Regions from separate parts of the Bacillus sp. JZ34 genome, predicted to be linked through region 1. Evidence: predicted binding sites of a transcription regulator. Region 1 holds the regulator's gene; each other region holds the start of a gene.
What was found. Region 1 encodes Rex, which represses fermentation and respiration genes when NADH is low (regulators of the CRP and FNR family bind a similar motif). Its sites were predicted from a motif close to TTGTGAAATATTTCACAA; they were not measured.
Positions count from the first base shown of each region.

Region 2: ric (iron-sulfur cluster repair di-iron protein) is a predicted target of Rex. The motif match lies at 3,897-3,914, and genes of this name have one in related genera.
Region 3: M1D90_RS11625 (nitrate reductase subunit alpha) is a predicted target of Rex. The motif match lies at 6,327-6,344, and genes of this name have one in related genera.
Region 4: M1D90_RS01140 (formate/nitrite transporter family protein) is a predicted target of Rex. The motif match lies at 3,321-3,338, and genes of this name have one in related genera.

Region 1 is NZ_CP096403.1:3,725,105-3,733,171, reverse strand. Features, by position in the region: gene thiL (thiamine-phosphate kinase) at 1-670, shown strand, start outside; gene tsaE (tRNA (adenosine(37)-N6)-threonylcarbamoyltransferase complex ATPase subunit type 1 TsaE) at 688-1,164, shown strand; gene tsaB (tRNA (adenosine(37)-N6)-threonylcarbamoyltransferase complex dimerization subunit type 1 TsaB) at 1,145-1,834, shown strand; gene rimI (ribosomal protein S18-alanine N-acetyltransferase) at 1,847-2,305, shown strand; gene tsaD (tRNA (adenosine(37)-N6)-threonylcarbamoyltransferase complex transferase subunit TsaD) at 2,295-3,320, shown strand; gene M1D90_RS18970 (ABC-F family ATP-binding cassette domain-containing protein) at 3,560-5,485, opposite strand; gene moaC (cyclic pyranopterin monophosphate synthase MoaC) at 5,632-6,138, shown strand; gene M1D90_RS18960 (redox-sensing transcriptional repressor Rex) at 6,142-6,786, shown strand; gene M1D90_RS18955 (twin-arginine translocase TatA/TatE family subunit) at 6,825-6,998, shown strand; gene tatC (twin-arginine translocase subunit TatC) at 7,005-7,781, shown strand; gene M1D90_RS18945 (YdiK family protein) at 7,826-8,017, opposite strand; gene M1D90_RS18940 (CPBP family intramembrane glutamic endopeptidase) at 8,017-8,067, opposite strand, start outside.
Region 2 is NZ_CP096403.1:2,310,919-2,318,985, reverse strand. Features, by position in the region: gene M1D90_RS11580 (Crp/Fnr family transcriptional regulator) at 1-563, shown strand, start outside; gene M1D90_RS11575 (nitric-oxide reductase large subunit) at 719-3,073, shown strand; gene ric (iron-sulfur cluster repair di-iron protein) at 3,118-3,831, opposite strand; gene M1D90_RS11565 (DUF1360 domain-containing protein) at 3,997-4,368, shown strand; gene M1D90_RS11560 (cellulase family glycosylhydrolase) at 4,794-6,341, shown strand; gene M1D90_RS11555 (YnfE family protein) at 6,440-6,697, shown strand; gene M1D90_RS11550 (GNAT family N-acetyltransferase) at 6,724-7,230, shown strand; gene M1D90_RS11545 (alpha/beta hydrolase) at 7,825-8,067, opposite strand, start outside.
Region 3 is NZ_CP096403.1:2,324,180-2,332,246, reverse strand. Features, by position in the region: gene narI (respiratory nitrate reductase subunit gamma) at 1-560, opposite strand, end outside; gene narJ (nitrate reductase molybdenum cofactor assembly chaperone) at 557-1,099, opposite strand; gene narH (nitrate reductase subunit beta) at 1,117-2,586, opposite strand; gene M1D90_RS11625 (nitrate reductase subunit alpha) at 2,576-6,262, opposite strand; gene M1D90_RS11620 (DUF438 domain-containing protein) at 6,435-7,676, opposite strand; gene M1D90_RS11615 (DUF1858 domain-containing protein) at 7,673-7,897, opposite strand; gene M1D90_RS11610 (TIGR04053 family radical SAM/SPASM domain-containing protein) at 8,007-8,067, opposite strand, start outside.
Region 4 is NZ_CP096403.1:238,664-246,730, forward strand. Features, by position in the region: gene nhaC (Na+/H+ antiporter NhaC) at 1-604, shown strand, start outside; gene M1D90_RS01130 (malic enzyme-like NAD(P)-binding protein) at 639-1,970, shown strand; gene M1D90_RS01135 (DUF1259 domain-containing protein) at 1,988-2,377, opposite strand; gene M1D90_RS01140 (formate/nitrite transporter family protein) at 2,462-3,250, opposite strand; gene M1D90_RS01145 (cytochrome ubiquinol oxidase subunit I) at 4,041-5,447, shown strand; gene cydB (cytochrome d ubiquinol oxidase subunit II) at 5,434-6,450, shown strand; gene cydD (thiol reductant ABC exporter subunit CydD) at 6,450-8,067, shown strand, end outside.

The sequences.
Region 1 (8,067 bases):
GTATGAAGAAATGAATAAACTGGCGACACTATATCAAATGGACTTAATCGGCGGTGACACCGTATCTGCCAACGGGCCGCTCGTTTTGACCGTAACAGTAATCGGCGAGATTGAAAAGGGCAGAACTTGTTTAAGAAGCCATGCCGAACCCGGGGATGTCGTTTTTGTGACGGGAGAACTTGGCTCATCTGCTGCCGGTCTGGCTTTTATATTGGGCCAAGCAGAGATGAAAGACGAGAAGCAGTCTCAATATTTTATAGAGCGGCACAAGAGGCCTTTGCCGAGGGTTGAGGCAGGTTTGCTCTGTTCAGGCTATCATCATGTGGCACTTAATGATATCAGCGACGGGCTTGCCAGCGAATTAAATGAAATTGCCGAAGCGAGCCGTGTTTCCATTGACATATATAAAGAGATGATTCCGGTCCATTCGGATTTACATACACTGCACACAAAATGGGAAGAGTGGGTCCTTTTCGGCGGCGAGGATTTTGAACTCGTCGGTACGATTTCTAATGATCAATGGGAACGTTTTAGTCAGGAATGCTCTGAACGTCATGTGCCGGTTTATCAAATCGGCCGCGTCACACAACAAGGGCAGGCGGACGTGTTTTATCATAATGGACAGGACCGCGTTCTTCTCGAAAAAAAAGGATATAACCATTTTAAATAAGACAGGTGACAAGTAAAGTGAAAACGTTAGAGTGGAAAACGACAGAGCCTGAAGAGACAAAAAACATTGCCAGACTGGCAGCAAAGTATGTTCTGCCCGGTGATGTCATCACATTGGAGGGCGACCTTGGAGCAGGCAAAACGACTTTTACAAAAGGATTTGCCGAAGGGCTCGGAATCAAGCGGGTTGTCAGCAGCCCGACTTTTACCATTATCAAAGAATACCGGGACGGCTCTCTTCCGCTGTTTCATATGGATGTTTACAGAATGGAAGATGAAACGGAAGATCTCGGATTAGATGAATATTTTGAGGGAGACGGCGTCTGCCTTGTGGAATGGGCGCATTTGATTGAGGAGCAGCTTCCGAAAGAGCGCCTAGAGGTGGTCATTAAGCGGCTTGGCGATGATGAACGAAAGCTGACCTTTACCCCTAAAGGCAGCCGCTACGAAAATCTTTGCGAGGAGATCAGCAAACATGACGATACTTGCGATTGATACATCCAATTTAACGCTCGGCGTGGCATTAGTTAAAGACGGAAAAGTGATAGCCGAGCATATATCCCACTTAAAGAAAAACCATTCAGTCAGAGCTATGCCGGCGATCGACGAACTCCTTAAAGAGTGCGGTTTAGAGCCGAATGACCTGACCCAAATTGCAGTTGCCAAAGGTCCGGGTTCATATACAGGCGTGCGGATCGGTGTTACGATTGCAAAAACGCTTGCATGGTCATTAAATATTCCGATTAAAACCGTTTCAAGCCTTGAAGTGCTGGCGGCAAACGGCCGTTTTTTCCAAGGCTTGATTTGTCCGTTGTTTGATGCCAGACGCGGTCAGGTTTATACGGGACTATACCAGTATAGGGACGGTAAACTGCATGGCTTGGAAGAGGACCAAAACATTCTGCTTGAGGATTGGCTTAAAAAACTGAAAGCCATGGATCAGCAAGTCCTTTTCATAGGAAGTGACACAGAGATTCATCAGGAGATGATCGAACAGATTCTCGGTGAACAAGCGGTCATTGCTGGCCCTGCCCTGCAGCTTCCACGACCTTCAGAATTGGCTTTAATCGGAGAACTTAAAGAGGCCGAGCCTGTGCACAGCGTTGTTCCAAACTATATTCGTCTGGCCGAAGCCGAGGCCGTCTGGCTTGAAAAACAAAAGTAAACGGGTGAAGCCATGAACACGCAAATGGTCATACGCGATATGAATCCAAAAGATTTGGACCAGGTTTTTGAAATTGAAAAAAGCTCTTTTTCTTCTCCGTGGAAAAAAGAATCTTTTCATCATGAGCTTTTTCACAATATGTATGCTCATTACCTCGTTCTCGAAGTTGAGGAGCAAGTTGTCGGCTACTGCGGGATTTGGATCGTCATGGATGATGCCCAGATCACCAACATTGCCGTTTCACCTGCATATCGGGGCCGCCGTTTAGGAGAAGCTCTTTTGAAAGCCGCGATGAAGCTTTGCCGGATGAAAAAGGCGGTTCAGCTTTCTTTAGAGGTAAGGGTATCGAATCATATTGCACAAAGCTTATACAAAAAGCTCGGCTTTGAGCCGGGAGGAATTCGTAAAAATTATTATACCGATAATGGGGAAGATGCATTATTAATGTGGGTGAGACTAAATGAATCATAAAAAAGATCTGTATGTATTAGGAATCGAAACAAGCTGTGATGAGACGGCCGCCGCGATTGTCAAAAACGGAACGGATATCATTTCAAATGTCGTAGCGTCGCAAATCGAAAGTCATAAACGGTTTGGCGGCGTTGTTCCCGAGATCGCATCAAGGCATCACGTGGAACAGATGACGATCGTGCTTGAGGAAGCCTTTGCACAAGCGGACATGACATTTGATGACATTGATGCCATCGCAGTAACGGAAGGACCGGGGCTTGTCGGCGCTTTATTGATCGGCGTGAATGCCGCGAAAGCGCTCAGTTTTGCCCGGGGCATACCACTCGTAGGCATTCATCACATTGCCGGTCACATCTATGCCAACAGACTTGTTCAGGACATTCAATTTCCGGCGATTGCCCTTGTCGTCTCAGGCGGCCACACCGAACTCGTGTATATGAAAGAGCACGGCTCATTTGAAGTCATCGGAGAGACGCTCGACGATGCGGCAGGCGAAGCCTATGACAAAGTGGCGAGAACGATGGGGCTTCCTTATCCGGGAGGACCTCACATTGACAAACTTGCGCAAAAAGGCGAGGCAAATGTGCCGCTGCCGCGCGCATGGCTTGAAGAAGGCTCTTATCATTTCAGCTTCAGCGGATTGAAGTCTGCAGTCATCAACACGCTTCACAACGCTTCACAAAAAGGTGAAACGATAGCTCCGGAAGATTTGTCAGCCAGCTTTCAGGAAAGCGTCATTGATGTCCTCGTCACAAAAACGGAACGCGCTGCGAAAGCTTATGGCGTCAAACAGGTGCTGCTTGCCGGAGGAGTTGCTGCAAACAAAGGGTTGAGAGCGGCGCTTGAAAAAACGTTCAGCAGCCATCCGGAGATTGAGCTTTTGATCCCGCCGCTTTCGCTGTGTACGGACAATGCCGCGATGATTGCCGCCGCAGGTACGGTTGCTTTTGAAAAAGGAATCAGAGGAAAATATGATATGAACGGTCAGCCTGGCTTAGATCTGACGTCTTATTAAAACCTCACGCTCTGTGAGGTTTTTTTGCCCGGGAATAGTTATTAACAGGTTATTAACATATATCCACAGTCTTGTGTATAATGTTAAAAACCTTAATTTACAGACCTTTTTTACCTGTTAATAATGTGTATAAATATTATGTTTTTTGTGGATATTGTGGGTAAATCGCTTTCTTTCTTTTAAATAAAGGATTTTATTTGTGGACAAAAAAACCGCTCCGGCGTGGAGCGGTTCATCCTTTATTCATTTGTAGAGAGTGTTTCCCATTCTGTTAACAGTTGTTCAAGCTCCTCATTCAGCCGTTCATTTTCAGAGTGGATTTCCTGGACCTTCTCATGGTCTTGGAAGACGGCGGGGTCACACAGGAGCTCCTCATTTTTTTCGATCTGTTCTTCAATGTCCGTAATTCTTGTTTCGATTTCTTCAATCCTTCGCTGCCGCTGGCGTTCTTTTCTTTTCAGCTCTTTTTCTTCCTCATAGCTCTTTTTTGCGCCAGGTTTTTCGGAAGCGTTTTTCTGATGCTCTTCCGTCTGTTTTTCTAGTTCTTTCAGTTCAAGCTGCTGCGCTTTTTTTTCTGTGTAATAATCGTAGTCGCCTAAATATTCTTCTGCTTTGTCGCGGGAAAGCTCCAGTACTTTTGTCGCGATCCGGTTGATAAAATAGCGGTCATGGGACACAAATAATATCGTTCCCGGGTAATCGATCAAAGCGTTCTCCAAGACTTCCTTGCTGTCCAGGTCGAGATGGTTTGTCGGCTCATCAAGAATAAGGAAGTTCGCTTTTTGGAGCATCAGCTTGGCGAGGGCAAGCCTTGCTTTTTCGCCGCCGCTTAACGCGTGTACAGGTTTTAATACGTCTTCTCCCGAAAACAGGAAGTTGCCGAGGCAGGTCCGGATATCCTTTTCATTCATTTCCGGATAATCGTCCCAAAGCTCGTCAAGCACGCGTTTTGACGACGTCAATTCAGCCTGTTCCTGGTCATAGTAGCCGATTGAGACATGGGAGCCTGTCGCGATTGTTCCCGATACCGGCTGCAGCTTTTGAATCAATGCTTTTAAAAGGGTTGACTTGCCGATTCCGTTCGGTCCGACCAGTGCAACGCTTTCCCCGCGGGTAATGCGAAAGTTCAATGAACGGAGCAGCGGGGGCTGCTCCTGATAGCTTACTGTCAAGTCTTCCACCCGCAGTACATCGTTTCCGCTTTGCCTTGTAATTTCAAAGCGGAAAGACGCCGACTTTTCATCTCCGAGCGGTTTATCCATGATCTCCATCCGTTCAAGCTGCTTTCGTCTGCTCTGCGCCCGTTTCGTCGTCGAAGCTCTGGCCAGATTCCGGTCGACGAACTCCTGCAGCTTGGCGATTTCGTCCTGCTGCTTTTCATAAAGCTTTGTTTCCTTTTCCAGCTGTTCGGCTTTTAATTGGAGATAAGAGCTGTAGTTCCCGGTATATTTTTTGCTTTGGGACCGGCTGATCTCGTAAACTTGGGTAACCACTTTGTCAAGAAAGTACCTGTCATGGGAAACGATTAAAATCGCTCCGCTGTAATTTTGCAAATATTGTTCAAGCCATGTCAGGGTATCGATATCCAAGTGGTTTGTCGGTTCGTCCAAAATGAGGAGGTCGGGTTTTGTCAAAAGCATTTTTCCGAGGGCAAGCCTTGTTTTTTGACCTCCGCTTAAGTCCTGGACGCGGACGGAGTCGTCAAACCCCGCAAAGCCGAGCCCGTGCATGACGGATCTGACCTCTGCCTCATATTGGTAGCCGCCTTTGTCCTTGAACTCCTGCTGAAGCCTGTCATACGTCTTCATCAATGATTCAAGCATGTCCGGTCCGGCCTGCGCCATCTTTTCCTCGATCGCGCGCATTTCTTTTTCCATTTTTTTTAGAAAATCAAATACCGACAGCAATTCCTCTTTGAGCGTCAGCTTGGAATCGAGGCCGGAATGCTGGTCAAGGTAGCCCATCGTCAAATCTTTCGGCTTGATGATGTCCCCCTTTTCATATGAAAGTTTTCCTGCGATAATCTTTAGAAGAGTCGATTTTCCGGCGCCGTTGCGTCCGACGATCGCAATCCGGTCCCGAGATCTGACTTCGAGTTTTATATTCGTTAAAATCGTATCGGCTCCAAACGATTTTGAAAGTTGGTTCACTTGTAAAATCATCATGATCTTTCACCTCTTGTCTGCTATTTTAAGTGTAGCCTATCACTGCGCAGTCAGCAAACAATTAAGTGAAGTCTGGAAGATTTTAGCCAAAGAAAAAGACAGAATGAAAAAAATAGTGTATGATCGTTATAAGGAGAGTTCAGAACATGAATGAGTTTACACATTTTAATGAACAAGGCAGAGCCAAGATGGTTGATATAAGCGAAAAGGAAGCTTCAGTACGCACAGCTGCGGCTGTTTCAAGCGTGTCTATGAATCGAACAGTACATGAAAAAATCAAAAACCGGGAAATCGGAAAAGGCGATGTATTGTCGGTGGCGCAAGTGGCCGGAATCATGGCCGCAAAACAGACATCCGCCATCATCCCGATGTGCCATCCGATCGCTCTGAAAGGAGTCGACATCGCCTTTCGCTGGGAGGAGAAAGAACAGAAGAGCATCCTGCATATTCAATCTAAAGTGAAGACCAAAGGGAGCACAGGTGTGGAAATGGAAGCGTTAACTTCGGCCTCCGTATGTGCGCTGACCGTATATGACATGTGCAAAGCGGCGGATAAGGGAATGGTGATAGGACCGACCTTTCTTCTCGAAAAGACAGGCGGGAAAAACGGTGACTATAAAAGGGAAAAAGCTGATGTAGACATGGAGGATTAGTTTATGAACATGGATCATTCAAAAATTCCGCAAGCGACAGCGAAACGGTTGCCATTATATTATCGTTTTTTAAAAAACCTTCATGCATCCGGAAAACAGCGTGTATCTTCCGCTGAGCTGAGCGATGCCGTCAAAGTCGATTCTGCGACCATCCGCAGGGACTTCTCGTACTTCGGCGCGCTCGGAAAAAAAGGATACGGCTACAATGTCAATTATTTGCTGTCCTTTTTCAGAAAGACGCTTGATCAGGATGAAATGACGAACGTAACGCTCATTGGCGTGGGGAATTTGGGGACAGCCTTTCTCCATTACAATTTTATCAAAAATAATAATACAAAAATCGCCATGGCGTTTGACATCAATGAGGAAAAAATCGGAACCGAGGTCGGCGGTGTTCCCGTCTATGATCTGAATAGACTTGAAGAGCATATGACGGATGATATCCCCGTCGCCATTTTGACGGTACCGGCTCAAGCCGCACAGTCGATTACAGACAGGCTGGTGGAGCTTGGCATTAAAGGCATTCTTAATTTCACGCCGGCCCGCTTGAATGTGCCGGAACACATTCGCATTCATCATATAGATTTGGCGGTTGAACTTCAGTCGCTGGTGTATTTCATGAAACATTATTCAATGCAGGAAAAGTAAAACGGAAAACGAAAAATAAAGGAAAGGGGGCAGGCTTTATGCCAATCGGTCCTGGAAGCTTTATTTTAATTGTCGTGGTGGCGCTTTTGATATTCGGCCCGAAAAAACTTCCCGAGCTGGGAAGAGCAGCGGGAAACACGCTGAGGGAGTTTAAGAATGCGACAAAAGGTTTGGCTGACGACGATTCCGATAAAAAGAAAGAAGATCAGTAGGATAGGATGACATTTATGAAGGAAAGAGAAATGTCGCTGATAGAACATATCACAGAACTACGCAGACGGCTTGTGATCACTTTTTTCTTTTTTGTTTTATTTGTTGTGGCAGGCTTTTTATTGGCAAAGCCGCTGATTATCTATCTGCAGCAGACGGATGAAGCGAAGCTGCTGACGCTCAACGCGTTCAAGCTGACCGATCCTTTATTTGTGTACGTGCAGTTCGCTTTCATCATCGGCGCCGTCTTGACTTCGCCGCTTGTTTTATACCAGCTGTGGGCTTTCATTAGCCCGGGGCTGTATGAAAAAGAACGAAAAGTGACGCTCAGCTATATTCCGATATCGATTATTCTTTTTTTAGGCGGCATTGCCTTTTCTTACTTTATTTTATTTCCGTTTGTCGTGGACTTTATGACGAGAGTCTCAGATGATCTGAATGTCAACCAGGTCATCGGAATACACGAATATTTTCAGTTTCTGCTTCAGTTGACGCTTCCTTTTGGCTTATTGTTTCAGATGCCTGTGGTCATCATGTTTATCACAAGGCTCGGCCTCGTGACGCCGATGTTTTTGGCGAAAATCAGAAAATACGCATATTTTGTGTTGTTCGTCATCGCGGCGCTCATTACACCGCCTGAGCTTTTGTCGCATTTAATGGTCTCAGTGCCATTGCTCATTCTTTATGAAATCAGTATCGTGATTTCAAGAATATCCTACAGGCAGGCGCAAAAAACAATGATTCAAGAGGAAAATCAAGCGTTTTTGAACGACCATACAAAATAAGAGCCATTCTTTTTCAGAATGGCTCTTTTCCTTCACAAAAAAGGCTATTGATCTTTTCGTTTCATCTTGCCGGCCAGGGCGAACATTTTAAAGGAAATGCTGATATTATAGGCTGCGAAAAGCATCAGCAGGATCGTGTAAAAAGACCACATGCTTCCGGGCGAGGTTGCCGCCAGATATGTAAACAGCACACCCGTTAATAAATAAATCGCTCCCCAGAATTTAGGGCTTCTCATCATAGAAATCCTCCAATAATCATTTGCATTTTCTCGGCGTGTTTCAAATA
Region 2 (8,067 bases), 1.4 Mb from region 1:
TTTTTATGGAAGGGGAAGAGAGGGAAGCGGTATTCTTCATTAAATCCGGTCTTGTTAAAGCCTTTAAAATCGATGAAGACGGCAATGAGCAAGTGATTTCGATTCTGCAAAGCGGGGACATGTTTCCCCATGTCGGCTTTTTTGACCGCTCCCCATACCCGGCAACAGCCGAAGCCGTTCAGGAAACCGAGTTGATCGTAATCCGCATCGCTGATTTTAATGAACTTTTGATGAAATATCCGGAAATGACAATAAAAGTGATGCAAATCATGGGGAAAAAGATTCTCGATTTGCAAGAGCGGATCCAAGGTTTTATTTCAAAAGATGTCCAGCACCGCTTGACGCATGTATTAATGAAGCTCGCTGCAGAACACGGCATTCCTCAAGAAAAAGGTGTCTACATCAGCCTGCCCATTACCAATCAGGATTTTGCGAACATGGTCGGAACGTCAAGGGAAACGATTAACCGCACGTTAAATGAAATGAAAAAGAAAAATCTGCTGACAGCTGACAGGAGCGGAATTTTCATACATGATACAGACTGGCTGAACGGCTGCAATTGAAGGATAAGATGAAGGCTTTCCATTGAACAACAGATGGAAAGCCTGTTTTTATTTTGTTCACAAATCCGCCATTATTTAAGTGATCTGGTTCACAACCGGTGTGCTGCATATCCAGTATCTTAGGACATGCAAAATCAAAAAAGGAGTGAACCGCAATGGAAGTTCAAAGAAAGACGGTGCCCGTTAAAAAAGCATCGAAAAACGGTTTTTTGAAATCTGTTCTCGTCTTTACTTTAATCGTTAGTTTTTCGGTGCTGCTTTTGGGAGGCTATTGGATCTTCAAAGGACTTGCACCAAGACCAGTTGAAGTGTCCGGGCCAAACGGAGAGGTGCTCATGACCAAATCGTCCATTTCAGGCGGTCAGGCCGTATTTCAAAAATACGCGCTGATGGATTATGGCACGATTTTGGGGCACGGATCTTACATGGGGCCTGATTACACGGCCGAAGCCCTGAAAATCTATACGGAAGGGATGCAGGATTTTAAGGCGGAGGCACGATACGGCAAGCGCTTTAAACAACTTTCAGATGAAAAGCAGTCCACCATCCGGAATCAAGTCATCCGCGAAATGAGAAAAAACCGTTATAATCGCGCGTCAGATACATTGAAGCTGACAGATGCGCAGGTTTATGGATTGCAGCAAGTGCGTGATCATTACCGCAATGTCTTTACAAAAGGAGACGGTTGGGGGCTTGAGCCCGGTTTAATTAAAGAAAGCCACATGCCTAAACGCGACAGAGCGTGGGTTGACAGCGAAGACCAAATCACGCAGATCTCCGATTTTATCTTCTGGACGGCATGGCTTTCCAGTACATTAAGGCCTGGCGACGACATTACGTACACGAACAACTGGCCGTATGATGAAGATGCCGGAAACACGATGTCATTTGCCGCCGTTTGGTGGAGCGGCGCAAGCGTCACCATCCTTATTTTATTTGTCGGCATTATTTTATTCGTGTTTTACCGTTACAAGCTTGGAATGAAAGAGGCTTATCAGGAAGGGGCGTTTCCGGTATTTGATCTGGATAAACAGCCGCTTACGGCATCACAGGTTAAAACCGGAAAATATTTCGCCGTTGTGTCGCTGCTGTTTTTTGTTCAGGCTATGTTCGGAGCTTTGCTTGCCCACTATTATATTGAGCCGGACAGCTTTTTTGGGATCGATTGGATCAGGGATATGTTGCCATTCAGCATATCTAAGGGATTTCACCTCCAGCTGGCGATCTTCTGGATTGCGACTTCATGGCTCGGTATGGGCATTTATGCAGCGCCGCTTGTCGGAGGCCGCGAGCCGAAAAGGCAGGGGCTGCTTGTCGATATTCTGTTTTGGGCGCTGATCGTCCTTGTCGGCGGAAGCATGGCTGGCGAATGGCTCGGAGCGAAAGGCCTTTTAGGAAACAACTGGTTCTTATTCGGCCACCAAGGAATGGAATATATTGAACTCGGCCGCTTCTGGCAGGTCATTCTCGCACTCGGCATGCTGATATGGCTGTTTATCGTTTTCAGAGGCATTAAGAGCGGCCTCAAGCGGGAATCTGATAAAGGCGGTTTGATTCATCTGCTGTTTTATTCTTCGATCGCCATTCCGCTGTTTTACGGTGCAGCCTTTTTCTTTAATCCCGGCACAAATATTACAATGTCGGATTTTTGGCGGTGGTGGATTATCCATCTTTGGGTGGAAGGGATTTTTGAAGTCTTTGCCGTCGTGGTCATCGGCTTTTTGCTCGTGCAAATGAACCTGGTTACGAAAAAATCGACCGTCAGAACGCTTTATTTTCAACTGACGATCCTGCTGGGGAGCGGTGTCATCGGGATCGGACATCATTACTATTACAACGGTTCTTCCGAAGTTTGGATCGGCCTCGGTTCCGTCTTCTCATGCCTGGAAGTGATTCCTCTTACCCTGCTTGTATTGGAAGCTTATGAACAATACAAGATGATGAAAGACGGAGGCCATCATTTCCCGTATAAAGCAACGTTCTGGTTCTTGATTTCAACGGCGATCTGGAATCTGGTCGGTGCAGGGGTATTGGGCTTTTTGATCAATCTGCCTGCTGTCAGCTATTTTGAGCACGGCCAGTTCCTGACACCTGCCCACGGGCACGGGGCGATGATGGGCGTGTACGGCATGTTTGCCATTGCTGTCTGGCTGTATACGCTACGCAATATCGCCAAAAAAGAAGCGTGGAATGATAAATGGCTGAAAATAGCCTGCTGGTCGCTGAACATCGGCTTGTTCGGAATGGTGTTTATCAATTTGTTGCCGGTCGGTTTTCTTCAATTGAAAAAAGCGTTTGAAGACGGGTACTGGAGCTCAAGGGCGCCTGAGTTTTTACAGCAGGATACGGTGCAAACGCTGCTGACTTGGAGGGCTGTGCCGGATACGATCTTTTTAGCCGGAATCGTGATTTTGGTCATATTCAGCATCAGAGCATTATTCCATCTCCGCAAACCGACGCATCAGGAAGGAGAAGCGCTTCCAGTTAAAGACATTGCTTCAGATGAATAGATAAACAAAAAGACAGAGGAAGTGAAATCCTCTGTCTTTTTATTTTATTGATTGGCTTCCGCTTCAAGCCGCGGGAACAAAATATTGTTTTCCAGGTGAATGTGCTGAAAAAGATCTGTTTCCAATTCATCAAGCTTTAAGTAAGTCAGTGTATATGTTGTGCATGCCCCTTCAGGAAGGGTATAGTCATTGGTCACTTTTCTCAGTTCCTTCAAGATGCTGCCTGCGGCTTCATGCTCTTGTTCAAGGACGTCGATCGCCTGAACCGCTTCTGCCAGGCTGTCCATTGATCGCGTCTCTTCATAGGCCGTCACTTTCGGGAAAATGAGTTCCTCTTCCTGAAAGAGATGGTGTTCCAGTTCAGTTTTCAGCTGATGGAACAATTGATGGACCTGGGCGAGTTCCGGATGATGGATGCCGTGAACCCGGTAGACTTTTGTGACAAAGCCTGATAGTTCAGGAAGCACCTCATACAGGTAAGCATGGTGCGTATGAATCACATGGTCGATCAGCTGTGAATACGGGGCTTCACTCCAGTTCGTCTCTTTTGCGTTCAATGTCTTTGTCTCTTGATATAATGTATTGATTTTTGCTAAAATTTCTTCTTCATTTAAATCCTGTTCTTTTATCGCTTCACCGATCGGGCGGTTGCCCCCGCAGCAAAAGTCGATGCGATATTCTTTCAGCAGCCTGCTGGCTCTTGGAAAACGCGTAACAATATCACCTGTTTTTGTGTTTTGATCAAATACTGCTTTCATTTGTAAAACCTCCTGAAGTGTTTTTTATGCTATGGGTTAAATGTAACGGGTTCACAGATGGAAAATCGTGATCTACATCACATTCGGGAAAAATGACAAAAAAAGCAATAAGTCAGAAGAAATCGGGAAATAGCTATAGATAACTTTTCATGTTGGAGGCCTGCAATGGAGCATTTATCCTGGCTTACATTTACGATGCTGATTCTCGCCAGTTACCGGCTAACTCATTTGATTGTTTTTGACAAGATCACGGAGTTTATCCGGAAACCGTTCATGAAGAAAAAGCAGACGGTTGATGAACAAGGGCATGTAGAAACGAAAAAAGTGCCGAAATCAAACTTCGGCTATTTGCTGAATTGCTATTGGTGCGCAGGGATATGGTGCGCTTTGATCATTGCTGTCGGGTATCTGATTGTCCCAAAAACGATATTCCCGTTAATTTTAATTTTATCGGTCGCAGGTGGACAGGCGATTCTTGAAACGTTTGTCGGTGTCGCAACAAAACTTGTCAGCTTTTTCTCTGATTTAAAGAAATAAACCATTCCAAGCGGATGGTTTTATTTTTTTGACAATAAAATGACACAAACAGCAGAGAGAACATGTCCGCTTTGTGAACTTTTTACAGCGATTTTTTCCCGGTTGCCGCATTTTAGGCAGAGGGAAGACATTATTTTGAAGAAGAATCAGGTTTTAAAATTTCGAATTGAGAGAAAAAGGAAGCACAAAGTCCCCGGTCATACTTTTTTAGCTTTTCATCATTAGCATTCAGACCTCCCATTTCATACGAAAAGAGGAAATAGATAGATTTTCAAAACGAAAAAAACGTGAAATATGGTTGATAGACAATCAATGAATAGTTTTTTTACAATCAGTAACGTGCTACAAGCCAAGAAAGGGGTGAAAATGTCTGCCAGAAAGTGTTTTTGGAAAATAACATCATTGGAGGAAAAAGAATGTCATACATGAAACGTTCCATTTCTGTCTTCATCGCCTGCTTCATGGTAGCAACACTCGGCATCAGCGGTATCATCGCACCTAAAGCGTCTGCCGCTTCTCAAACACCCGTTGCTGTAAACGGACAGCTCACCTTGAAAGGTACGCAGCTCGTCAATCAAAAAGGAAAAGCGGTTCAGCTGAAAGGAATCAGTTCACACGGGCTGCAGTGGTATGGCGATTATGTCAACAAAGACTCGTTAAAATGGCTGAGAGACGACTGGGGCATCAATGTCTTCCGCGCGGCTATGTATACGGGTGAAGGCGGCTATATTGACAATCCGTCGGTTAAAAACAAAGTGAAGGAAGCCGTCGAAGCGGCAAAAGAACTCGGAATCTATGTGATCATCGACTGGCACATACTGAGCGACGGCAATCCAAACCAAAACAAAGCGAAAGCAAAAGAGTTTTTCAACGAAATGTCAAGGCTTTACGGCAAGACGCCAAACGTCATTTTTGAAATTGCCAACGAGCCGAACGGCGATGTCAACTGGAACCGTGACATTAAACCTTACGCTGAAGACATTTTGTCCGTGATCCGCAAAAATTCTCCGAAAAATATTGTGATCGTTGGGACAGGCACTTGGAGCCAAGATGTCAACGATGCGGCGGACAATCAGCTGAAAGACGGCAATGTCATGTACGCGCTCCATTTTTATGCGGGTACGCACGGTCAGTCTTTGCGGGATAAAGCAGACTATGCACTCAGCAAAGGAGCGCCGATTTTCGTCACAGAATGGGGAACGAGCGATGCTTCCGGAAACGGCGGTGTCTACCTCGACCAATCCAGGGAGTGGCTGAAATATTTAGACAGCAAAAAAATCAGCTGGGTAAACTGGAGCTTGTGCGACAAACAAGAGTCGTCAGCTGCTTTAAACTCCGGCGCCTCTAAAAAGGGAGGATGGTCTCAATCCGACTTATCCTCATCAGGTAAATTCGTCAGGGAAAACATCCGCAGCGGATCAAACGGTTCGTCAGGAGACTCTGGATCGGATTCGAAAGGGTCAGATCAAAAAGACCAGAAAAAGGATCAGGATAAACCAGGTCAAGACAGCGGCGCTGCAGCCAACACGATAGCAGTACAATACAGAGCGGGGGACAACAATGTAAACGGCAACCAAATCCGCCCTCAGCTCAACATTAAAAACAACAGCAAAAAAACCGTGTCTTTAAATCGAATCACTGTCCGCTATTGGTATAAAACGAATCACAAAGGACAAAATTTTGACTGCGACTATGCCCAAATCGGCTGCAGCAAAATCACGCACAAATTCGTCCAATTAAAAAAAGCGGTAAACGGAGCAGACACGTATCTTGAAGTAGGATTTAAAAACGGTACATTAGCGCCGGGTGCAAGTACAGGCGAAATCCAGATCCGTCTTCACAATGACAACTGGAGCAATTATGCCCAAAGCGGCGACTATTCATTTTCTTCAGGTTCAAACACATTTAAAAATACGAAAAAAATCACGTTGTATGAGAATGGAAAACTGATTTGGGGCGCTGAACCTAAATAACGGCACATTAACGGACACCGAATTTGGTGTCCGTTTTCGTATATATTATAATGGAAGGAATGAGGAATATTTTTGTAAACATGAAAGGAGATGGATGTATGAATGAAACATTGCAGCAATACATGATGCTTGTCAAGGAAAACTACGACACGATCAATGGACCTGATTACGCAGGCAAAGAGGAAGACATTGAAAAGCGAAAAAAACAAATCGCGCTTTACGCCAAAACGCTCCAGCAAGGTTTTTCAACAGATGACGACTATGATGAATTCGCAGATGCCGTGATTAAATGCGCATACGGAGATCTGACAATGGAAGAATTAGAAACGGTTTATCGGGAATTAACGTCTTCATAATCAATAAAATAAGGGGGAGAAGAACCATGAAAGATACGATCATGAAGACAGACCGGATGATTTTGCGAAAAATGAGGCGTGATGACGCGGAAAACCTGCTCGAAATCTTTTCTGACCCGACAGCCATGGGATATTATCCATCGACAAAGAATGAAAAACAGACATTGCAATGGATCGACTGGACACTTGAAAACTATGAAAAACATGGAACCGGTCTGTGGGTTGCCGAACATAAACAAACAGGCGAATTTCTAGGTCAATGCGGCATCGTGCCACAGGAAGTCGAAGGATCGGACGAAATGGAAATCGGCTATTTGTTTAAACGGAGCGTCTGGAAAAACGGCTATGCAACCGAAGCAGCATCAGCATGCAAACAGTATGGATTTGAGTCATTTCACCTGAAAAAAATCGTATCTTTACCTGATGCGAAAAATCTGCCGTCCAGAAAAGTTGCCGAACGAATCGGCATGACTTTAGAAAAAACGATACATAAATGGGGAAAAGAAATTGCCGTATATTCAGTTTATCGATAAAATTTTTATTCTGTCTCACTAACTTGAGTATACTTTGAGATTGAGACAGAATTTCTTTTCAATCCTTAACTTCCGAGAATATATATTATGTAAACTAGAAAAAATGAAGGTCAGGATTATGCAATGTTCCTCCATCAGCTGTACGACACAAAACCCTTGGTTGCATTAGCCCATGAACTACTTTCACTAAACTTTGACATAAAATGCAGCCATAATTTCCATTCCTATAACCCATTCTTCGCAAACTCCTTTAACTTACATTGTAATTTTGGCTGGTTTTTTCAACTTTACTTTACTGATTTGAAATGTTCACAACATTATATGTAATAGTTCATTGACTTCAACATCAGCATTCACATGTAATGTATTAACTTCATTCCATACATTAAGCATGCAGTTTGCATATTCATTTAGTTTTAATTGGACGCGATTCTCCCAAATCAACACTCATCTCAGTATCTAGATAAAAGCTTGTATCACTTAAAAACAATGCCTGAAATATGAGAGAGCCGATAACCCTATTACGTGGTTATCGGCTCTGTGTCTGTACGGCTAGCTCTTTGACATGCGTTTATCAGCAACCTCTCGGCTATGTCACTTGTTGCTGGTCTTCTTGATCAAGTCCACGCCATCGTATGCCAGACTTTCCACACTTGCAGCCTTCTGCAGTATGTAATGATCAAAAAAGTTCTTCGTATAGTTTGTAACAAGATTTCGCATCTCCATAGCATCCCGTTCGCCTCTGAGTTCCTCATTAACACTGGTAAACACGATGTCGCAGTAATCTAAATGCGCAGCACGATCAACAGAGAAATAATAGGTTTCCATGCTGTTGTT
Region 3 (8,067 bases), 1.4 Mb from region 1:
ATAATATGAAGCTTAAACCAGAGGGGCACGCTCGCCATAAGTCCGGCATCAGGCTTGAATAAGAAAATGTTGCGAAACCACGGGCTGATTGTTGTCCGATAGTCGAATCCTTTTGAATCGATGTTCAAGAAGGTTGCCGCAAGCCCAGTCGTCATGACGAATAACAAAGCGACCAGCGTGATGAAATCACCGGCAGAGCTCGTTTTTCGAATTCGTTTGTCCGTGAATCTGCGGTAGGTCAATATGATAAGTCCTGACAGCGCGGCGATGCCCGCGGGCAGTCCGAAACCGATCGCGATTTTATGGTACATATGCTCTGATACGCCGAGCGCTTGATAAAGGCTTTCCGGAATTAAAATTCCCATCACATGCCCGCCGATGACAAAAAAGATTCCCCAGTGAAAAAGGCTGCTGCCAAGCGCCAATTTTTTCTTTTCGAGCATTTCGCTTGATTTGGCCGTCCAGCCAAACTGATCATGTTGATAGCGGTATATATGCCCTCCGATAAAAATGGTGATGACGATATAGGGGAGGATGACCCACAGGATTTGTTCGATCATGGCTGTACATTCCTTTCAACACCAATTTCCTCTAAAATCATCATTAATCCGTCTAATAACGGCGTATAGATGCTTTCATTCTCTGAAAGCTGCAATCTTAATTCTTCCAGGTTCGCTGCGTATTTTTGGAATACAGCCGCAGCTTTTTCATGATCGGCGACTGCAGCAAATTCAAGCATGAGCGGCAGATAATCCGGCAGCTCTTTGTCTGTCGGCTGAAAACCGGACTGCTGATACAGATCTTTCAGCTGCAGCAATTCAATTCCGCGCTCCCTTTGTTCACCGGAGTTGAAATAGGTGACATAAAGGTTCGTTTTTTTGCCGAAATCAAACGTATATACGTACGTTTCGATCAATTCCTCAGACGAATAGGAAGCCGCGCTTTCCAAAAAGGCAAGCAGATGCCCTTTCAGCGCTTCATGTTCGATTTCGCCGATGATCTGCTGCCATTCGGAACGTTCTTTTCTCCACTCTTCATCAGGGTAGGAGAGGAGGTGAGAAAGAGCGGCAAAAACGGTTTGTTTGTCTGTTCCATTCATGAAGCTTCCCTCCAGTGTTATATGTTTTGGCAAGATCCGGGTCCTCCGGCAAACGATAATCCGCAGCTTCCTTGTTCCATGTACAGATCCGCGACTTCTTCGCGATGGGTTTGCGGAATGACAAAGCGGTCATCGTATTTGGCGATCGCAAGCAGACGGTACATATCTTCAATCTGCTCTTCAGTCAATCCGGTATCTTGAATCAGGGCTGAATCGATCTGTTTGTTTGTTTGAGTCGCTCGCATGTACATACGCATCACAGACATTTTCTTTAATGTCGTTCTTATATGGTGTGTATCACCGGCAGTCAGCAAATTGGCCAAATATTCGATCGGAATCCGCATTTCATCAATGGCAGGGAAGATATCTTCAGCTGATTGGGCCGTTCCTTTTCCTTCAAACATATTCATAATCGGACTGAGCGGCGGAATATACCATACCATCGGCAATGTCCGGTATTCAGGATGCAGCGGCAGAGCGATTTTCCAATCGATGATCATTTTGTAGATCGGAGATTTTTGCGCTGCTTCGATCCACTCCAGCGGAATGCCTTGAGCTTTTGCTTCTTCTGCGACAGCGGGATCATTCGGATCAAGGAAAATTTCCAGCTGGGAGTGATATAGATCTTTTTCATTTTCGGCTGAAGCCGCTTCTTCGACTTTATCTGCATCATAAAGCATGACTCCGAGATAGCGGATTCTGCCGACGCATGTCTCAGAGCAGATTGTCGGCAGTCCTGCTTCAAGACGAGGGAAGCACAATGTGCATTTTTCCGCCTTGTTCGTCTGCCAGTTGAAATACACTTTTTTATAAGGGCATGATGATACACAGTGTCTCCATGAGCGGCACGCATTTTGATCGACGAGAACGATCCCGTCTTCTTCGCGTTTGTACATCGCTCCCGACGGACAGGAGGAGACGCAGGAAGGATTGATGCAGTGTTCGCATATCCTTGGCAGATACATCATAAAGACGTCTTCAAATTCAGTCTTGATCGATTCTTCCATTTTTTTGACGTTTGGATCTTGAAGGCCTGTAATGTGGCCGCCGGCAAGATCGTCTTCCCAGTTCGGACCCCATTCAAGGTTCATGAAGTCTCCCGTAATGGAAGACTTCGGCCTTGCAACAGGCTGGTGTTTTTTCTCCGGACTGTTTGTCAGCGTTTCATAATCATAGTTCCAAGGTTCATAGTAGTCATCGATCGTCGGCTGGTACGGGTTGTAGAATAAATTCATGAGCCGCGTTGTTTTGGCGCCTGATTTGAGCTGAAGTTTGCCTTTTTTCAGCTCCCAGCCGCCTCTGTATTTATCCTGGTCCTCCCATTGTTTAGGGTAGCCGATGCCCGGTTTTGTTTCGACGTTGTTGAAGTACATATATTCTGCACCGGAACGGTTTGTCCATGTGTTTTTGCATGTGACGCTGCATGTGTGGCAGCCGATGCATTTATCAAGGTTCATTACCATTCCGATTTGAGCTTTAATCTTCAAGCCAATCGACCTCCTTCAATTTTCTGATCACGACATTGAGGTCGCGCTGATTTCCTGTCGGCCCGTAGTAGTTGAATCCGTAGCTGAGCTGGCCGTAGCCTCCGATCATCTGCGTCGGCTTGACATGGATGCGGGTCGGACTGTTATGGGTTCCACCGCGGTTATTCGTCAGCTTTGTTCCCGGTACATTGATATGCCGGTCTTGGGCATGGTGCATAAAGGCCATTCCTTTTGGAATCCGGTGTGATGTCACGGCCCGTGCGACGACGACTCCGTTTCGGTTGAAGCATTCGATCCAGTCGTTGTCCTGAATGTCGGTTTCTTCCGCATCGTCTTTATTCATCCAGACTGTCGGCCCGCCTCTGAAAAGGGTAAGCATCGGCAGGGAATCAAAATACATGCTGTGAACCGACCATTTATTATGCGGCGTTAAATAGTTTAAAACGATTTCTTTTCCTTCCTGATCCGGACGCTTGTTCAAGAAAGGGCGGTGGATCAGGATCGGCTTGAATGTCGCCATGTTCTCGCCGAATTCCGTCATCATTTCATGATCAAGGTAAAAAGACTGTCTGCCGGTCAGCGTTCTCCACGGAATCAGTTTTTCAACGTTCGTTGTAAACGGAGAATAGCGCCGTCCGCCTTTTTCAGAACCGCTGAAAGCAGGGGAGGTGATCACCGTTTTCGGCTGAGCCGAAATTTGCTCAAATGTAAAGCATTCCTCTTCCCGTTCTTCAGCTAAGTCTTTCAACTCAAGATTCGTTATTTTTTCAAGCGATTCCCACGCTTTAACGGCTACTTTCCCGTTTGAAGTGGAAGAGAGGGTCAATACCGCTTCCGCAGCCTGTCTTGCATCACTGATGTCAGGACAGCCTTTGGCGATCGTGTCGTCTTTTACGACGCCGAGCGTTTTTTTGAGGGAATCATATTCCGCTTCAACAGACCAGTTCATACCTTTCGTACCAAACGGCTGTTTGACAACATTCGGCCCAAGCGATGTCATCTTATTGAAAATCTGCTTGTAATCCCGTTCCACAACATGAATTTGCGGCATTGTTTTGCCGGGAACGGCAGGGCAGTCGCCTTTGCTCCAATCTTTGATTTTCCCGAGCGGCTGCGCCATTTCCTGTGGAGTGTCATGGAGAAGAGGAGTCGCAACAGCCTCTTTTACAGGTTCCATGTCCATTTCTTCAGCCAGATTGGAAACCGCTTTTGCCAATGCTTTGAAAATATCCCAATCAGACTTTGCTTCCCACGGCGCGCTAATTGCCGGGTTAAACGGGTGGATGAACGGATGCATATCCGTGCTGCTGAGATCGTGTTTTTCGTACCAGGTGGCCGCAGGGAGCACGATGTCTGAATAAAGGGCTGTTCCCGCCATCCGGAAATCGAGATTGACCAGTAAGTCGAGTTTGCCTTCAGGCGCTTTGTCACGCCATGTGATTTCTTCGGGACGGATGCTATCCTGATCATCGTTCATCAGTCCGTTAGTCGTGCCGAGCAAGTGCTTCAGAAAATATTCATGACCTTTGCCGGAGCTCGAGATTAAGTTGGCTCTCCAGACAAATAGATTTCTCGGGAAGTTCTTTTCATTGTCAGGATCTTCAATCGAAAACTTGAGATTTTTCTCCTCAAGCTGTCTGGCGATATAGCTTCCGACTTGCTGAGCGTTCTCAGCGCCTGCTTTTTCTGCTTCTTTATACAGATCAATACCGTTTTTCTCAAACGTCGGATACGATGGAAGCCATCCGAGTCTTGCCGCCAGCACATTGTAATCGGCGTGGTGCTTGTAGCGCGATGTTTTTGCGATAGGGGAAGCAAGCCCGCTAATTTCCTGATCTTCATAGCGCCACTGGTCGGTAGCGAAGTAGAAAAATGATGTTCCGTTTTGCAGTTTGGCAGGACCTCCCCAGTCTTTTGCCGTCGCGATCGTCTGCCATCCTTCGGCCGGCCGGAGTTTTTCCTGGCCGACATAGTGGGCCCAGCCGCCTCCGTTAACCCCTTGAGCTCCGACGAGAAGCACAAGGTTCAGCACAGCTCTGTAAATGGTGTCTGAATTGAACCAATGGTTAATCCCGGCGCCGACAATGATCATTGAACGGCCCTCTGTGTCAATCGCATTTTGCGCGAATTCCCTCGCGATCTTGATCACCATTTCACTTTTAATGCCGGTAATCGGCTCTTGCCAAGCCGGTGTAAACGGTTCAGGATCATCAAATGATGCCGGCGTCTGTCCGTCAATTCCGCGGTTGACGCCATAGTTGGCGAGCGTCAGGTCGAAAACGGTAGAAACAAAAACTTCCTCGCCGTCCAGAATCATTTTTTTGATCGGAAGCGGTCTTTCAAGCACTTTATTGCCGTCATGTGAGAAGTAAGGAATGTTGACCGTGCCGATCATATCTTCGTGTCCAAGCATGGAAAGCCGAGGTGTGATTGGTTTTTCTGAATCCTCATCAACCATGCGCAGATTCCATTTTCCTTGGCCGTCCCAGCGGGAGCCCATCGTGCCCTGCGGAATCGCAAATCCATCTGTGTCTTCATCCCAAACGGCAGGCTTCCACTCATCATGTTCTGTCGCACGCCCGATATCTTTAGCATGGAGGAAGCGGCCTGCTGTGAACGTTCCGTTTTCCTCTTTCAAAGTCACCAAAAACGGGAAATCGGTATATTGTTTTGCATAATCAATAAAACGCTCCGTTTTCTGGTTGACATAAAAGTCTTGGAGAATGACGTGGCCCATCGCCATGGCCAGTGCGCCGTCCGTGCCTTGTCTGATGCTCAGCCAATCATCGGAAAACTTTGAGGACTCGGCAAAGTCCGGGCTGATCGAAATCACTTTTGCCCCTTTATAGCGGGCTTCGGCTAAAAAGTGAGCGTCAGGCGTTCTGGTAAGCGGCACATTAGAACCCCATGTCATGATGTAGCCTGAATTGTACCAGTCGCTGCTTTCCGGAACGTCGGTTTGATCTCCCCAAATTTGCGGTGAAGCAGGAGGGAGGTCGGCATACCAGTCATAGAAGCTCAGCATCGGCCCGCCGATCAGGGACATAAAGCGTGACCCTGCTGCGTGGCTGAGCATCGACATGGCTGGAATCGGCGAGAAGCCGACATTTCGGTCAGGACCGTATTTGGCAATGGTGTACAGAAGGGAAGCCGAAATCAGCTTCAGGACTTCGCTCCATTCGGCGCGGACAAATCCGCCTTTTCCGCGCGCCTGTTTATAGGCCTTTGCTTTTTCAGGGTTTTCGATAATTGATTTCCATGCTTCCAGCGGATTTTTGCTGCTGTTTAGCGCCTCGCGCCACATCTGGATCAGCACACCGCGTACATACGGATATTTCACGCGGAGCGGGCTGTATATATACCAGGAAAAGCTCGCTCCCCTCGGACAGCCGCGCGGTTCAAAGTCCGGCATATCAGGGCCAGTCGAAGGGTAATCGAGTCGCTGCCCTTCCCATGTGACGATTCCGTTTTTGACGTAGATATTCCAGCTGCAGGAGCCTGTACAGTTCACCCCGTGGGTAGAGCGAACCACTTTATCATGCTGCCATCTATTTCTGTATACATCTTCCCAATTCCGGTCTTCATAAGTGGTTTGGCTGTGTTGATTGGAATGGCGTTCAATAGGAGAGAAATAATTTAATCTCCTGAAAATGGGACTCTGTTTCTTTTTTTTCATTGCTGGTTCACTCCTTCTGAGTCAGTGATGCTACCCTCACTATATATGGAGGAGGCGCTGGACCTTGTTAAATTTGTCACATGGTTTCGGGTTTTCACAAATTTGTCACATTTTCAGGAGGGGAGAGGGAGGACAAAAAAACAGCCTGCATGGAAGCGGGCTGTCGAATGGGTCAATCGCTCGTGTTCAAAATTCTCTTTTCCCCGGTAATCTCTTGAATCGGGGCGATGTTCTGGGTGAATTCCAAAGTTCCGATATAGCGGCCGTTTTCATCGCGTACGGCAAAATAGCGGATGAACACGTATTTGTCTTTAAATTTGATCCAAAAGTCTTCAACGTCTTTTTTGCCTGATTTAAAGTCGTCAAGAAGTTTGTTGACGATGTGGACGCTTGCCGGCGGATGGCAGTTTTGGACGGTCCGGCCGATTACGGCTTTTGTCCTTGCGAAAATCCGTTCCTTTCCGTGTGAAAAATAGCGGACCACATCGTTTTCATCGATGAAGGTGATATCGACCGGAAGATGGTTCATCATGTGCTCAAGCTGGGCCACGGACAGAATACCAGTAGAGAGCCTGACATATCCGTCAGCCGCCTCTTCTGTTGTTTTGAGCTGATGGCGTTCAGGCTTCCACACCGTTTCCGGAGCAGTCAGGCAATATCCTATCTCGTCGCTTTCAGCCGCGATTTTCAGCCATTCGTCTTCTGTCAGCGTTCTGAGCGCCATCGGCAAGAGGATATTTTCTTCTTTATAAATCATTTCCGTGCCTTCTTGAATGATAAACGTTAGCTCGCGGATGACTTCATCTTTTTTGTCCGGCGTATACTCTTCCAACAAACGCTTCACTTCTTTGATGCTCTTGCGGATAAAATCATCGACAGCCCACATCACTTGGCTGGGCCCAGTAATTCCATACTTTTCTAAATAGGGGAAGAGAAGATTTTCTTTTCTGCTGTAATGTTTGTCGACATCGGCGAGCAAGTTTAAGTCTGTGAGTAGCTTGAGAATGTTGTCGCGGTGATCTTCTTTTTCAAAACGTTCCAAATGAAGCTGCATTTTAAAGTTCAAAAGGAGGTCGATTTCTTTATTTTCTTTCATAAAAGTATGAACGGGATGGCCTGGCTGCTTATCGGCGTCAGCGCGGTGAATGTCTTCAATCGATCCTTTAAACACAGCGGCGTGAACGGAACAAAGCTCTTGAATTTCTTCGGGGGTAATGCCTTCTTCCTTCATTAACGCCTGTTCCAGCTGAGCGATTTCTTCAGCATTGACTGAACCGAACGCCTTTTCAAACCGTTTTTTGACGTCGGCAAGCGGTTTTCCTTTATGAAGGTCGATGATGATTTCTTTCAGAAGCTGCTTTTTTTCCTCTGGCAGACCTTGCTGCGTTTCCCGGTTGTTAATCATTTCGCTCATTGTTTTTCTCCTTTCCAAACGGGGTCAAATCCGTGCGCTTTCAATATGTCTAAGACATGCGGCCATTCGATTTGCATCATTCGTGCGCCTTTCGGAATCGTCACGATACGCCCGGCTGTTTCCAGCATGCCGGGCTTCGTTATGTTTTTAAACCCGGCTTCCTTCATCACGGCTTTTAGTTCAGGATGCAATGTGCAAAGTTCGTATACGGAATCGTTCAAATCAATTTTTTTATTATGCAGAGGGATCACATCCTTTGATAGTGATGATCATTCTCATCTATACCGTAATACAAGTATGCTGAAAAAAATGTGACGTACATCACATTTTTCAGCGCAAAGCCTTCGGAATATAAATACAGCTCGGGTCGCTTTCCAGATAATCGCCTGTC
Region 4 (8,067 bases), 910 kb from region 1:
ACTTTTGGGGGCGATCTGGGCTGCGGTCTTCCAAGGCATGAATTTTGCGGATGCACTTGGCACGGCATACAACGGCTTTTCCATCGACACCGGGATCAAATTTATGGACGAGCTCTTAAACCGCGGAGGAATTCAAGGCATGCTCGGTTCGGTCGTCGTTATCATTCTCGGTCTGGGCTTTGGCGGCCTTTTGGAGCACTTAGGCGTTCTAAAAGTGATCGTGTCCAAATTCCAGCAAAAGCTGACTTCTGCCGGCGACGTCACATTCTCGACGATTATCGTCGCTTTCCTGGCGAATGTGTTCGGCTGCGCGATGTACGTCTCGCTCATTTTAACACCGAAAATTATGGAGAAAAGCTATGACAAGCTCGGAATTGACCGGAGGGTGCTCTCCAGAAACGCGGAAGTCGGCGGTACGATGACGTCAGGCATGGTGCCGTGGTCAGACAACGGTATATATATGGCGGGGATTCTCGGCGTGTCAACCTTCTCTTATCTGCCGTTCATGTGGCTGAGCTTTGTTTCAATCGGCCTTGCGATTTTGTACGGATACACAGGTAAATTTATTTGGTACACCGATAAAAAAGACTCGCCGGTTCAGTAGCCGATTTTAAAACAATTGATGGAGGTATTCTGTTATGAATGGCAACAATATTATTCGGAATTTGATGCTGGAAATCCCTTCAGCACCAGGAAACCTTGGAAAGGTGACAACGGCGATCGGCCTTGCCGGCGGTGATATCGGAGAGGTTGAAACGATCAAGGTGGGGCCGAATTATACGATGCGGAACATTACGGTTCAAGTTGAGCATGAAGAACAGCTTACCGAGATCCTTGAAGTGATCCGCAACTTAAAAGAAGGCATCCATCTTCATACCGTTTCAGATGACGTACTGGCTGCACATGAAGGCGGCAAAATCCGCGTGAAAAGCAAGATGCCGATTCGCTCGCTCGCTGATCTGCGGCGGGTGTATACGCCGGGTGTCGCGAATGTGTGCGAGCTTATTAAAGAAGAGCCGCAAAAAGCGAATATCTATACAGGCATCGGCAATTCGGTTGCAATTGTAACGGACGGTACGGCCATCCTAGGCTTGGGAGACATTGGGCCTGTGGCGGGAATGCCTGTTATGGAAGGGAAGGCCGCGCTTTTCGACCAGCTTGCAGACATCAGCGGAGTTCCGATTCTGCTTGATACGAATGATCCTGACGAAATCGTGCGGACGGTTAAAAACATTGGGCCCGGATTTAGCGGTATTTTGCTTGAAGACATCGGTTCACCGCATTGTTTTGAAATCGAAGAGCGCCTGAAAAACGACCTGAATATTCCGGTCATGCATGACGACCAGCACGGTACTGCGGTGGTGACACTGGCGGCCGCCATTTCAGCCGCCAAGAGTGCAGGGGTCGATCTGAAGCAGGCCCATGTCGGCCAAATCGGCCTGGGTGCGGCAGGGGTCGCGATCTGCAGAATGTTTATGGCATATGGGGTAAAACGTGTCATCGGAACGGATAAATCGCTTGAGGCGATGGCGCGTTTAGAGAACTATGGCGGCCATGCGGCTGAAAGCATCGAAGAATTGATGGAAAGCTGCGATATCATCGTCGCGACAACCGGCGTTCCGGGATTGATCAATAAGAAATGGGTTCGGGAAGGCCAGGTGATTTTGGCTCTGTCCAATCCGAAGCCGGAGATTGAGCCTGAGGATGCGCTTGAGGCCGGGGCAGCCTACGCTGCGGATGGACGGTCTGTCAACAATGTGCTGGGGTTCCCCGGTATTTTCAGGGGCGTGTTAAATGCCGGAGCGGAATCGATCAGCCACCCAATGCTGGTCGCGGCCGCCGAAGCGATCGCATCCTGCACAAAACAAGGCGATCTTGTGCCTGATCCGCTGAATCCTGATGTTCACGAGATTGTGGCCAAAGCAGTCGAAAGGGTCGCACTTTCAGAAATGGGAAAAATGAACGGATAAAGAAAACAGCTGCTGCTTTATCGCAATACGGATAAAGCGGCAGCTGTTTTTCTTGCGAATGTTAACGGCGGTTCTACAGATTGAAAATGAATATATAAAATATTCGGTTTTGTAAAAATCCAATGATTGTGGAGAGCGCTGATGATGATGCCTTGATCGACAAGCTTTTTTGTAAACAACGGAATTTCTTCAGGCAAAATGGCAACTTCGGCCATATTCAAGGCGATTCCGTTTTGATCGAGCGACTCGAACATGACTTCTTCCATGCCGACTCCACGGCTTGGCCTTCCTTGAATCGTGACGCGCAAATTCCGTTTGATGCTGACAGAACAGACACCGTGTTCAATGTGCGGCTCCCCATTTAAAATATGTCCAAACTGCTGGCAAAGCGAATGAAAACTTTGCATCTGCTGAACCTCCATTTTTAAAGTTACCACGATTTTATGAAGGGAACCTGCATATTTAGAATCCTTTAAAAATGGACAATCTTTTTATTTGATGATTTCTTCACCGCCCGGCTTGTTTGCATAGTGGTACATGAAGCCCATCATAAACGCGCCTCCGATCAGGTTCCCGAGGGTTACCGGAATCAAGTTATGGATTGCGCCTGCAATCGAAATCGTATCCGGATGCTCGGTGACCAGAGAGACGGCAAAAGTGGCCATGTTCGCGATGCTGTGTTCATAACCGGAAATAAAGAAAGTAAAAACAAACAGCATCATAGAGAACATTTTCGCTCCGTCTCCTTTTTGCGCCATCGGAACAAAGAACGCAAGGCAGACTAGCCAGTTACACAAAATCGCTTTGAAGAACAATTCGGTCACCGGCGTATTCATTTTATGTTCCGCCACGCTAAGTATAAAGCCGGTGGAAGAAGGATCCTTAAATAAACCGGTCGCAAAGATGAGGCCTGCGAAAAACACGGCGCCCATTAAATTTCCTGCATAGCTGAACATCCACAGCTTGATAACAGCGGGCCAATGCATTTTTTTACGAAGCGCAGCCAATGTATAATAAAATGTATTTCCCGTAAATAAATCTCCTCCGCCATAGACGATCAGAATGATGGCGCCCCCGAATGTGATTGCTGCAATTGGATATGTGAACGGAGAATGTTCAACATAAAATAGATTCCCCGTTTTAAACGCTACAATGACTCCGAACCCGATAAACATACTGGCCAGCATAGCTCGTAAAAGATAACGAAGCGGGCTTTGCATAAAGATGCTTTGCTTTTTTAAGGCAAGCTCTTCGACTAGAACAAGTGATTTTGATTCCATGTTTTCCACCACCATCAAGTGTTTACTTAAGAAGTATCTATCATAAATACAAACTAAGTATAGCAGGATATTGTGAAACATTTCACAAATTTTGTGTACTTTGTTTGAACAAATGTATGGTTCGATTTTCATAGAATAAACAAGGTATCGTTATTGTTTATTTTTAAGTAATAAATATTCCATCCATTCGTAAAAGCCTGAGGGAGCGATGTTTCAAAGATAGCTCGACAGGGAGGGATACGGCAGCAAGCAGGTTAAATGCGCAGTGCAATCAGCTGGTGCTGTATGAAAGCATAGATGAAGGACGTGCGCAAAAGGCTGAGGGAAGATTTCACAGATTGGACAAAATAGCAGGACTTTCCGTCAGGCGTTTTCAAACTGAAGGAAAGCGCCGAATTTGTTTGATTGCATATAACGGTATTCTTTTGATCCGCAAGGCTTTGCGCAGAGAATCGCAATCGTTGAATGACGAAATGCTCCGCGGGAATGAGGGGCATTTTTCTCATGCTGATTTAGTTCTTGTTAACCACCGCGTCACAAAATATCTATAATTTCTTCGGATAATTGTCACAATGACATCCATAAATTAGGGAATATGTACTTTATTTAAGAAGGGATTCGCGGTAAAGTACAGGTATAAATAACCATCCGGATAATATCGGAACATCAATGCGGGCCAAGGTCACCCTTTTGTCTGTGATCATATTCATAAGATTCATGTGAAACTTTGAGCAAGGGTGATGCCATTCGGCAACGGTCCGGCTAGAACAAAGAGGAGGAGACTGGAACAGTGGACGAACTCATTTTGGCAAGATTTCAATTTGCTTCAACAACGATCTTTCACTTTATTTTTGTGCCGATGTCAATCGGGCTTGTCTTTATGGTTGCTTTAATGGAAACTCTATACGTCGTAAAGAAAAAAGACATTTACAGAACGATGGCTAAATTTTGGGGGCACTTATTTTTAATTAATTTTGCAGTCGGTGTGGTCACCGGGATTCTACAGGAATTTCAGTTCGGAATGAACTGGTCGGAGTACTCCCGCTTTGTCGGTGATGTATTCGGCGCTCCGCTCGCGGTGGAGGCGCTGCTTGCTTTCTTTATGGAATCGACGTTTATCGGTTTGTGGATATTTGGCTGGGACCGGCTTCCGAAGAAGATTCATTTGCTGTCCATCTGGCTTGTTTCGCTTGGAACGATCATGTCGGCGTTTTGGATTTTAGCGGCCAACTCGTTTATGCAGGAGCCTGTCGGATTCGCGATCAAAAACGGCCGCGCGGAAATGACCGATTTCTTTGCGATTATTAAAAACCCGCAGCTATGGGTTGAATTTCCGCACGTCATTTTCGGTGCGCTTGCCACTGGAGCGTTTTTCATTGCCGGTGTCAGCGCGTATAAAATGCTGAAAAAACAGGAATTGCTCTTTTTTAAAAAATCCTTTCAAATCGCGATGATTGTGGCGCTTGTTTCCGGCATCGGCGTAGCGTTCAGCGGACATGAGCAGGCCCAGCATCTGATGAAGAGCCAGCCGATGAAAATGGCTGCCAGCGAAGCGCTTTGGGATGACAGCGGTGATCCTGCAGCTTGGACGGTGCTTGCGAACATTGACGCGGACAAGCAGGAAAACAAATCAGAGCTCAGCATCCCGTATGCGCTCAGCTATTTGGCTTATAAACAATTCAGCGGCGATGTGCCCGGAATGAAGACGCTGCAAAAGCAATATGAAGAAAAATACGGAGAAGGAAATTATATTCCGCCGGTGAAAACGACGTTCTGGAGCTTCAGAATCATGGCCGGTTCAGGACTTTTAATGATCGTTGCCGCTTTGACTGGCCTCTATCTCAGCTTCCGTAAAAGACTTGAAACAAGCAAATGGTTTTTGCGGACGATGGTGGCTTTAATCGCCTTTCCATTCATTGCAAATACGGCGGGGTGGATCATGACTGAAATCGGACGCCAGCCGTGGACGGTGTTCGGTATTTTGACAACGGCGCAGTCCGTGTCGCCGAACGTATCAGCGGGAATGCTGCTGTTTTCCGTCATCGCGTTTACAGCGATTTATCTTGTACTGGCGCTCGTTCTTGTCTACTTGTTTGTGCGGGAGATTAAAAAAGGGGCTGCACACCATGACCACCATCATGATGATTCCGTATCGACAGACCCGTTTGATCAGGAGGTTTACCATGGTATCTCTTAATGAACTTTGGTTTATATTAGTCGCTGTGCTGTTCATCGGTTTTTTCTTTCTTGAAGGTTTTGATTTCGGCGTCGGAATGGCGACCCGGTTTCTCGGACGCAACGAGCTTGAACGGAGGGTGATGATCAATACGATCGGCCCTTTCTGGGATGCCAATGAAGTCTGGCTGCTGACTGGGGGAGGCGCGATTTTCGCGGCTTTTCCAAACTGGTATGCCACGATGTTCAGCGGATATTACATTCCGTTTGTCTTTGTTCTTCTTGCATTGATCGGACGCGGAGTCGCGTTTGAATTTAGAGGGAAAGTCGAAACCGCAAAATGGAAGAAAACATGGGATTGGGTCGTATTTTTCGGCAGCATTCTGCCCCCGTTTTTGTTCGGTGTTTTATTTACCAGTATTTTGCGTGGTATGCCGATTGATGCCGATATGAATCTGCACGCCGGTTTTACTGACTATGTGAACGTCTATTCCGTAACAGGGGGAGTCACCGTTACACTTCTCTGCCTGCTGCACGGCCTGATCTTTATTACGTTGAGAACGGAAGCCGATTTGCGCGACCGGGCAAGACAGCTGGCTAAAAAAGTCGTATTCGCCGTTTTGGCGGCGCTTGTTGCCTTTGTTGCTTTATCCATTTTTGAAACGGACTTGTTCACGGGCAGGGGACATGTGACGATACCTCTTGCGGCTCTGATTGTCGTTTGTTATGTGCTGTCGATCGTATTTATGAAACAAAAACGCGACGGCTGGACATTTGCTATGACAGGGGCTGGGATCGCCCTCACAGTGGCGACGATTTTCACTGCGCTGTTCCCGCGCGTTATGATCAGCTCGGTCAAAAGCGCATATGATTTAACGGTTTATAATGCTTCATCAGGAGACTATTCTTTAAAAGTGATGACGATCGTCGCGCTGTCACTGCTTCCGTTCGTGCTGGGCTATCAGATCTGGAGCTACTATGTTTTTCGAAAACGGGTCAGCAGTAAGGAGCCAATGATTTATTAATGGGAAAAGATCTTTTGCAATATAAAGGAATGAAGCGAATTCTTGCAGCACTCACCGTACTGACATGCATGCAGGGCGCAGCTATTATCATGCAGGCCGAATGGCTTGCTGAAGCGGTGACCCGCCTTTTTAACGGCGAGCGGGTCGGTTCGCTTGTTCCGCTGATCATCTTATTTACCGCCGCTTTTTTATTCCGCCATGTCGTGACCCTTGTCAGGCAAAGGCTGATTTTTGATTATGCCGCCAAGACAGGGGCCGACCTGAGGAAAAAGTTTTTGGAGAAGCTTTTCCAATCCGGCCCCAGACTGGCGAGAAAAGAAGGAACAGGTCACGTCGTCACACTCGCGATGGAAGGAATTGCGCAGTTTCGCCGCTATTTGGAGCTGTTTTTGCCAAAAATGATCAGCATGGCTGTTATACCGCCGGTGGTTGTCTGTTATGTCTTTTTTAAAGACACATCCTCCGCTGCAGTCTTAATGATTACGATGCCGATTTTAATCGCATTTATGATCCTTCTCGGCTATGCGGCAAAGAGAAAAGCGGACAGCCAGTGGAAGACGTATGAGATGCTTTCAAATCATTTTACTGATTCCTTGCGCGGTCTGGAAACATTGAAAGTGCTGGGCATGAGCCGTTCACATACGAAGAATATTTTTCATGTGAGCGAACGGTACAGGAAAGCGACGATGGGCACGCTTAAAATTGCCTTTCTGTCTTCGTTTGCACTGGATTTTTTCACCATGCTGTCCGTGGCAACCGTAGCCGTTTTTCTCGGTCTCGGTCTTGTTGACGGCACTATCATACTGGAGCCGGCGCTAGCCATTCTGATTCTTGCGCCTGAGTTTTTTCTCCCTGTCCGGGAAGTCGGCAATGACTATCATGCTACGTTGAACGGACGGGAAGCCGGTAAAGCGATCAAGGCGATATTGGAGTCGCCCGGTTTCAAGGATGAGGCGCCTTTGGATCTTGAGCGATGGTCAGACGACGATCAAATCGAGTTCAAGGATGTAGAGGTGCGGCATGATGAGGAGGAAAACTCCTCATTATCCGGCATTTCTCTATCGTTTAAAGGAAAGAAAAAAATCGGAATCATCGGAGAAAGCGGTGCCGGAAAATCTACGCTTATCGATGTGCTTGGCGGTTTCTTGGAAACGAAAAGCGGCGTGATCAAAGTCGGGGGAAAAGAGAGGACGCATTTGCAGACAGACAGCTGGCAAAATCAGCTCCTGTATATTCCGCAGCATCCCTATATCTTTCCGGATACGCTCGGAGCCAATATCCGTTTTTATCATCCCGGCGCTTCTGACGAAGAAGTTGAACAGGCAGCAAGAGCCGCCGGGCTGACGGAGCTGATTGATCAGCTTCCGTCCGGCTTAGAGGAGCGGATCGGTGAAGGCGGGAGGGCATTAAGCGGCGGACAGGCGCAGCGCACAGCCGTTGCCCGGGCTTTCCTAGGCAACCGTCCGATTCTCCTTTTAGATGAGCCGACCGCTCACTTGGATATCGAAACAGAATACGAATTGAAAAAAACGATGCTGAAATTGTTTGAAGACAAACTGGTTTTTATGGCAACTCATCGTCTTCACTGGATGCTTGATATGGATGAAATTATCGTGC